Regions from separate parts of the Gemmiger qucibialis genome, predicted to be linked through region 2. Evidence: riboswitches for the same ligand, from Rfam matches in the RefSeq annotation. Region 2 holds a riboswitch; the other holds the start of a gene.
The links. A riboswitch is a leader RNA that binds a small molecule or an ion and turns the genes downstream of it on or off. The one in region 2 is predicted to bind thiamine pyrophosphate.
Positions count from the first base shown of each region.

Region 1 (4,414 bases), on a different contig from region 2:
CCGGTCCCGCAGGGGCACGGCACCAGCATGGAGTTCTGCATGGAAATGATTGAAAAAGCCGGCGTGATCTGCACCCCCGGCTCCAGCTTTGGCCCGTCCGGTGAAGGCTACGTCCGTTTTGCCCTGACCCTGCCGGTGGAAAAAATCACCGAAGCCGTCCAGGCTGTCAAGAACAGCGGCCTGATTGGGTAAAGCAGGCAAACGGGGAAGCAATACATAAAATATAGAGCAATATAGAGCAAGGCCCGATACCGTGCGGTGAGATTCACCCCGGTATCGGGCCTTGCTGATTTTTGTTTGTGTTAGGGCAGGGGAGCAGCGGGGTCAGTGACCCCGCCCTACAAAGAAGGCAATGGTTTTATCAGTCACTAGCAGGGTACGGGGGGTGGAAAACGCACTTGTACAACTAAGGCAACACCGCACAATTCCCGCCTTGCGGCTTAAGCACCGCTCCGGCAGCTGCGGCACGGCATCTGCGTTGCCAAAATGCTCGATAATGTCGGGTTGCGGTACCCGCATCGTGCTTCGGGGGCAAAAGCCCCTCGCACTCTGCGACCGCTGCCCCTGCTTCGGTTCGCTGTTTCCGCCACTGGCGGCGCTCACCTTTGCAGCATCCAGTATTATCTGCGCTTTTGGCTTGGCATCTGCCGCACCTCGCTCGCCGTATCGGCACTTAGAATTATGCGGTATTGCCCTAAGTTGCCACCATAAAAATTATTCCCCGGCAAATACTTCATCCGTCATGCTGCCCGCCGTGTCAAACAGCGCCACGCGGAAGCTGCCCGCCCCGGCGGCATGGTCCTCAGCCTGCTCGGCGCAGGCTTTCCAGAACCGTGCGGCCTGCACGGCAGCGGTAAAGGCATCCCCCGGCTGTACGGCGGCAAACGCCCCACACAAAACGGAAAGCATACACCCGGCCCCCGTCACGGTGCGCATCCGGTCGCTGCCGCCGCGCACGGTGCAGAGCTGCTGCCCATCGGCAATCAGGTCCTCGGTGCCGGAAAGCAGCACCACACACCTCAGCTTTTGCGCCAACGCTGCGGCCAGCCCGGCGGGCGCTTTTGGGGCGGTCAGACTGTCCACCCCGTGCTCGCTGCCGCCAAGGCCCAGCAGGGCGGCGGCCTCCCCGGCGTTCACCCGCACAATGGCGGGCTGCACCTGCTGCAAAAGGCTCTGGATGTTTGCCAGCCGCCAGGGGCTTGCGCCCACACCCACTGGGTCCAGCACAACAGGGATGCTGCGGCGGTTTGCCGTGGCACCGGCGGTGCGGGCAGCGGCGAACTTGGCTTCGTCCGGGGTGCCGGTGTTCAGCACAACGGCGCCGGCCAAAGCGGCAATGTCGGCCATTTCCTGCGGGGCCTGGGCCATGATGGGGCTTGCCCCGATGGCCAGCGCCAGGTTGGCGCAGTCGTTGGCAGAAACAATGTTGGAAATGCAGTGCAGAAGCGGGTGCTGCGCCCGGATGGCGGCCAGCGGTGCGGATACGGACATAAATACAAACCTCGTGTTACTTGTTCAGGGCGTTCTGCATGGATTTCAGGGTGCCGTTCTTTTCCAGCGCAAACAGGATGATGCCGGCAATGATGGAACCACCCACGGTGGAAACCAGGAACGGCACAATGTAGGCATAGAACGCAATATCGCCGGCGGCCTTGCCCATAAACAGGATAGCGACCGGCCATGCCAGCAAACCGCCGATGATGCCGGTGCCGAACACCTCACCGATCAAAGTGGGCAGCAGCTTGTGGGTTTTGTGGTAGACAATGCCGCACAGCAAAGCGCCGCACATGCTGCCGGGGAACGCCATCAGGCTGCCAAGGCCCAGCAGGTTGCGCAGCAGGCTGGCCACAAATGCGGCACCAACGCCGTACCAGGGCCCCAGCAGAACGGCGCACAGTACATTGACCATGTGCTGCACCGGCGCGCACTTGCTGCCAAAAACAGGGAAAGAAAACATGCTGCCAACAACAGCAACGGCACACAGAACACCGGCCAGAGCCAGCTTTTTGGTATTGGACTTTTTCATATCGAGTACTCCTTTTTCAATATAACAAAAAAGCGGAAGGCTGCCGCAGGCATCTGCCGTCAGCCGCCTTGTACGGGCGCAGCGGGCAAACACTTCTCCCCGCTGTTCGGTCGAAGCTTGCTGGCTTCCTCTCACGCCGGAACACGGCTTCCCATCGCTGAATCACAAAGCTCCGGGCGCTCCCCCGCAGCTTCGGGCACAATGCCTGTTTTCCTTCCTTTCCCCTAAGGCGGCCCAACGGGCCGGCCCTGATATGATACAAAAAGCAGGGGCCCAACGCGGAGCCCCTGCAAAAAAGACAGAACAAAACAGTTGAAAGTCTTCCTACGGTGGCATGGTCCACATCAGGTATTAAGGGTCGAAGCAGCGCTTCCTCTCAGCCAAAAAGGCTCCCCTGATTTCGTTACCCATCATAAACACTTACGGGAATTTTGTCAAGGTCTTGTTTTTATCCGCAAAAAGGGGTATGATAGTACCTGTTATGGGGAGCCACTATGGCTGAGAGGGAACAATCGGTTCCGACCCGATGAACCTGATGTGGGTAATGCCAACGTAGGGAGAATGCAACATTCGTGTACAAAGCGGGTGCGCCTTTTTCCGGCGCGCCCGTTTTTTGTTTTGCCTTTTTTGGAGGTTTTGTTTATGAAAGTTCTGCCGCAGCAGCTGCGCCTGTACGCTGTGACCGACCGCACCTGGCTGAACGGCCGCCGCCTTGCCGATGTAGTGGCCCAGGCCATTGACGGCGGGGCAACCTTTGTGCAGCTGCGGGAAAAATGCCTGGACGAACACGACCTGCTGGCCGAAGCCGAGGAACTGTCCGCCCTGTGCCACTTCCGTCATGTGCCGTTTGTGATTGATGATAATGTCGAGATTGCTTTGGCAGCCGGGGCGGACGGCGTGCATGTGGGCCAGAGCGATATGGCCGCTAAGCGCGCCCGCGCCCTGCTGGGGCCGGATAAGATTTTGGGCGTATCGGCCCATAACGCTGCCGAAGCGCTGGCCGCCCAGGCCGACGGCGCGGACTACCTTGGCTGCGGCGCGGCCTTTGTGACCGGCACCAAGCTGGACGCCCACCCTGTTACTGCTGAAACCATGCGCGCGGTAACGGCGGCGGTCAACATCCCCGTTGTAGCCATCGGCGGCATTGACGCCGCCAACCTGCTGCAGCTGCAGGGCAGGGGGCTGGCCGGTGTGGCCGTTGTCAGCGCCATTTTTGCCCAGGCCGACCCCTGCGCTGCCAGCCGGGAACTGTACCGCCTGGCCGGGCAGTTATAATATGACCTTGCAGCTTTGGGGTGTTCGATACATCCTATCGCTGTTGGTGCGCTGTGCATTGGGGGCACCACCTTGCACGGCGGATATTTTTACCTGATGCTGAACCACGCCCGATACGGGCAACAGGAGGAAAAACATGAGAACAGCATTGACAATCGCTGGCAGTGACTCCAGCGGCGGCGCCGGAATTCAGGCCGACATCAAAACCATGACGATGAACGGCGTGTTTGCCATGAGCGCCATCACCGCCCTGACCGCCCAGAACACCACTGGGGTGACCGGCATCCTGAATTCAACGCCGGAATTTTTAGCGCAGCAGCTGGATGCCGTGTTTACGGATATCTACCCGGATGCTGTCAAGATCGGTATGGTCAGCTCTCAGGAGCTGATCCGCGTGATCGCCCAAAAGCTGCGGCAGTACGGCGCAAAGCATATCGTGGTGGACCCCGTGATGGTGGCAACCTCCGGCGCAGCCCTGCTGGAACCGGACGCAGTTACCGCGCTGGAAACTGAGCTTTTGCCCCTGGCGGAAGTCATTACCCCCAACATCCCCGAAGCGGAGATCCTGTGCGGCCACAGCATTAAGACGGCCGCCGATATGGAAAACGCCGCGAAAGAGATCAGCCAGAAATTTGGCTGCAATGTGCTGTGCAAGGGCGGGCATAACCTGAACGATGCCAACGACCTGCTGGTGCTGACCGATGGCAGCGCCGCCTGGTTCAACGGCCAGCGCATTGATAACCCTAACACCCACGGCACCGGCTGCACCCTGTCCAGCGCCATTGCCTCCAACCTGGCAAAGGGCTATGATCTGGAAACCGCTGTGCGCCGCGCCAAGGCGTATATTTCCGGCGCATTGGCCGCCATGCTGGACCTGGGCCATGGCTCCGGCCCCATGAACCACGCCTTTGCATTGGATAACGAGTGGAGCAAGGAGGCCGAAGCATGAAAAAGACTTCTGTATTCCAAAACAGCCTGATCTGGTTCGGCGCTGGTGTTTCCATTGCTGAGATCCTGACCGGCACTTACTTTGCCCCCCTCGGCATGGCCAAGGGCTTTGCCGCAATCCTGCTGGGCCATCTGATCGGCTGCACCATGATGTTCTTTGCCGGT
Region 1 is NZ_JAQFEN010000013.1:1,082-5,495, reverse strand. It holds gene PG062_RS13560 (pyridoxal phosphate-dependent aminotransferase) at 1-192, shown strand, start outside; gene thiM (hydroxyethylthiazole kinase) at 715-1,491, opposite strand; gene thiW (energy coupling factor transporter S component ThiW) at 1,508-2,026, opposite strand; TPP riboswitch at 2,331-2,432, opposite strand; TPP riboswitch at 2,499-2,602, shown strand; gene thiE (thiamine phosphate synthase) at 2,669-3,301, shown strand; gene thiD (bifunctional hydroxymethylpyrimidine kinase/phosphomethylpyrimidine kinase) at 3,438-4,250, shown strand; gene cytX (putative hydroxymethylpyrimidine transporter CytX) at 4,247-4,414, shown strand, end outside.
Region 1: it holds a riboswitch for thiamine pyrophosphate, as region 2 does, so the genes downstream of both, thiE (thiamine phosphate synthase) here and thiT (energy-coupled thiamine transporter ThiT) in region 2, are expected to answer to the same signal.

Region 2 (4,414 bases):
TGGCTGTTTACCCTGTGGGCGCCGCACGCCCGCCGCGTGCAGCTGCTGGGGGACTGGAACGGCTGGGATCTCTATTCCGCCGCCGAGCTCACCTTTTGTGAGGACGGCCTGTGGCGCGGGCGGGTGCCCCAGGCGCAGCTTGGGCAGCTGTACAAGTATAACATTCAGGGGCCGGACGGCAGCTGGCAGCTGCGGGCAGACCCGTTTGCCTTTGCGTTTGAAGCTCTGCCCGGCACGGCTTCCCGCCTGGCGGAGCCTAATTACCCGTTCGCCGCTCCCTTGCTGCGCGGTGCCCGCCGGGATGCTCCCGTTCTGATTTACGAACTGCACGCCGCCAGCTGGCACCGCCATTGGGACGGCCGCTATTACACCGGGCCGGAGCTGGCAAAAAGTCTGGTGCCCTATCTTGTGGAGCACCACTACACCCATGTGGAGTTTTTGCCGCTGGCAGAATACCCGTTTGACGGCAGCTGGGGCTACCAGGGGTGCGGGTATTTTGCCCCCACCCAGCGCATTGGCGGGTTTGCAGGCTTTGCCGCGCTGGTGGATGCCCTGCACGCCGCAGGCATTGCCGTGCTGATGGATTTTGTGCCGGTCCATTTTGCGCCGGATGCCGACCGCCTGGCCTGTTTTGACGGTGCGCCTTTATTTGAATCCGGCCCCAGCGACTGGGGCAGCCTGAACTTTGATCTGGCCAGCCCACCGGTGCGCAGCTTTCTGCTCAGTTCGGCGGCGTTCTGGCTGCAGGTGTGCCGGTGCGACGGCCTGCGGGTGGATGCCATCGGCAACGCGCTGTACCACTGCCCCAACGGCTGGCAGGCAGCAGAGTTTTTCAAAACGCTGACAGCTGGGCTGCACGCGCGGTTCCCCGGCTGCATGCTGGTGGCAGAGGACAGCGCCGGTTCCATGAACGCCACCTCCGATGCCGCCAGCGGCGGGCTGGGCTTTGACTATGTGTGGGAGATCGGCTGGACACAGGATACGCTGGCCTATTTTGCCGCGCCGTTCGGCGGGCGCAGCGCTCTGTTCCGGCAGTTGTGCGGCAGCTTTGGCCCCTTTGGCGCGGTGCAGGGCATCAACGCGCTGAGCCACGATGAAAACCACCCCGCCAGCATTTTCACCCGCCTGTATGGCAATGTAGAAGAAAAGCTGGCCCAGATGCGGCTGCTGCTGTTATTACAGGCCGCCCGCCCCGGCAAAAGCCTGCTGTTTGCGGGGGTGGAGTTCGGCCAGCCGGATGCCTTTACCGATGGCCGGGAGCCGAACTGGGCTATGCTGGCGGACGCCGGGCACCGCGCCCTGGCTGATTACAGTAAGGCGCTGAATGCTTTCTGCCTGGCACACCCGGCGCTGTATGCGCCCCAAAGCTTTGCCTGGACCGCGCAGGATGCAGGCACCGGCGTGCTGGGCTTTACGTTGCAGGCCGGCTGTGAAACACTTTTGTGCGCCCTGAACACCGGCACACAGGCCGTACAGGGGTTTGGGCTAAAGCCGGGCTGGGGCAGCTGTGCCCTGCCGCTGTTTGCCGCGGGCTGGGTGGATAATGCTCCCCGCCCCATTGCCAACGGATGGCTGGCGCTGGACCTTGCACCGTTAAGCGGCGGAATTTGGCAGATCGAGTAGTTTTCCGCCTTGACAAACCGGCATTTCCTGCTATACTGGGAACCGGACATAAGAACAGGGGCGCTGGGGGGCATCTCCGGCTGAGATCAAAGCAACTGTGTTTTGAGCACCCTATACCTGATCCGGGTAATGCCGGCGTAGGAAGTTTTGCTGTGGTTATATACTGCTCACAACGCTTTTGGCGCCCGCTGTACCTGCGGGCGCTTTTCTTGTTTTTATGTACTATTTTTCAGGAGTGGTATGTATATGTCATCCTCTTACACCAAAACGCGCATTATGGTAGAATGCGCCCTGATGATTGCGCTGGGCACCATCCTGGCCAACATCAAAATCTATGAGCTGCCCAACGGCGGCTCCATCACGCTGTTCAGCATGGTGCCGTTCATTCTGGTATCCTTCCGCCACGGGGTCAAGTGGGGCCTGTTCACCGGCTTTGTGAACAGCCTGCTGCAGATGCTGCTGGGCTTTTATGCGCCCCCGGCGCCCGGCCTGCTGCCTTTGGTGGGCATGATCCTGCTGGATTATGTGCTGGCCTTCTCCTTTCTGGGGCTTGCCTGCGTGTTTGCCAAGCCGTTCAAAAACAAGCTGGTCGGCGTGGCCGTGGGCTCCGCCGCCGTGTGCGTGCTGCGTTTCCTGTGCAGCTTTTTGTCCGGCGTGCTGATCTGGGGCAACCTGAGCGATGGTCTGCCCGCGTGGATCTACAGCCTGACTTACAACGGCTCCTACATGCTGCCGGAAGGTATTATGACCACCATCGCCGTGGTGCTGCTGTACAAGGCTGCGCCCCAGCTGTTCAGCGCCAACAACTGATTTTGCCATTTTCAACTCCGTTTGCCTGGGGTGCCGTTTTTACGGCGTCCCAGGATTTTTTATTTCCTTTTTTCTTGATTTGCCCGTACCTGCTGCACAAAAGTTTTACCATGGCAGACATCACATTTTCCGCCCCGCCCGCCAGCCGCACCGCACGTTTTTTGCCCTGCACCAGCAGCTGCCCGTTTCAGCTGCTAACTATTACAGAAATGCGTTTTTGTACAGTTTTTTCAAATGTATTTTTGTTGCAATATTTTAGCAAAAAACGCTCACTTTATGTTATCTTTATCTATCTCTTTGTTTCGTTAAAGCGCCGGGGCACCTGTCTTTCTTTCAAGTTTCGGTCAAAATGCGTTATATTTTTAGCAATATAACCAAAGTCGCCTTTGTTTTTTCGGCATTGTGCTATTTTGACAAAATACATTTGCAATTTATTGAAAATATGTTAAAATAGATTTAACAGATTGTTACACCGCAAACAATGTTCCTATTTACCACTGCATGAACGGGAATTTTGCTAACCAGAGCGGTTTTGCAATCCCCACCGGGGGCATTAGCTTCACCCCGGCAAAATACGTCCGTATTAGGAGGAATGTATCTTATGATGAAATGGCTGCAAAAGCTCGGCAAGGCGTTGATGCTGCCCGTTGCCGCGCTGCCCGTCTGTGGTATTCTGATGGGTATTGGCTACGCTCTGGCTCCCGCCGTTATGGGTGCTGAAGGTTCTACTACCGGTGCTGCTTACACGGTCGGCTTCCTGCTGGTCAAGGCCGGCGGCGCTCTGATCGATAACATGGCTTGGCTGTTCGCCATCGGCGCAGCTGTCGGCCTGGCAGACGACCATGACGGCACCGCCGGTCTGGCTGGTCTGGTCAGCTTTTTGATGATGCAGCAGCTGCTCAGCCCCGGTGTTGTGGGCACCATCCGCGCTGCTGTTGGTTCCACCTTGGAAGAGGGCACCGTTGATTACATTGCTTTCAGCAAGATCGCCGGCAACTCCTTCATCGGCATCCTGGCTGCTGTCATCGGCGCCACCTGCTACAACAAGTTCAAGAGCACCAAGCTGCCTGACTGGCTGGCATTCTTCAGCGGCAAGCGCAGCGTTGCTATCATGACCGCCCTGGTTTCCATCGTGGTTTCCGTCATCCTGCTGTTCGTCTGGCCCGTTATCTTCGGCATTCTGGTTGCTCTGGGCAACGGCATTGCCGGTTTGAGCGGCATCGGCGCAGGTATCTATGCTTTCCTGAACCGTCTGCTCATCCCCACCGGCCTGCACCACGCTTTGAACAACGTGTTCTGGTTTGACACCATCGGCCTGGGCGACCTGAAACACTTCTGGGCTGGCGAGACCAGCGCTGACGTGGGCTGGGACCTTGGCATGTACATGTCCGGCTTCTTCCCCTGCATGATGTTCGGTATCCCCGGCGCTGCACTGGCTATGGTCCGCACCGCCAAGAACAAGAAGGCTGCTATCGGTCTGGTTGTTTCCGCCGCTATCTGCGCTTTCGTCTGCGGCGTTACCGAACCGTTTGAGTTCGGCTTCATGTTCCTGTGCTTCCCCCTGTATGTTGTTTATGCTGCTCTGTACGGCATTTTCACCATTATCACCTACTACTCCGGTTTCCGCGCTGGCTTCTGCTTCTCCGCAGGCGCAACGGACCTGGTTTTCTCCGCTTCCCTGCCCGCAGCTGCCAAGACTTGGATGATCATTCCTCTGGGCATTGCCGCTTTTCTTGTGTTCTACTTTGTCTTCTACTTCGCTATCACCAAGTTTGACCTCAAGACCCCCGGCCGTGAGGACGACGATGTGGAAGAAAGCGAAAAGAACATCAAGCTTTCCAACAACAACTACACTGCGATTGCTACCGGTGTTCTGGCTGCTGTCGGCGGCAAGGAGAACATCACCGGTGCTGACTACTGCGCAACCCGCCTGCGCCTTGAAGTGAAAGATTCTTCCGCTGTGAATGAAAAGGCTGTCAAG
Region 2 is NZ_JAQFEN010000001.1:616,120-620,533, forward strand. It holds gene PG062_RS02815 (1,4-alpha-glucan branching enzyme) at 1-1,623, shown strand, start outside; TPP riboswitch at 1,670-1,784, shown strand; gene thiT (energy-coupled thiamine transporter ThiT) at 1,870-2,433, shown strand; gene PG062_RS02825 (PTS transporter subunit EIIC) at 3,035-4,414, shown strand, end outside.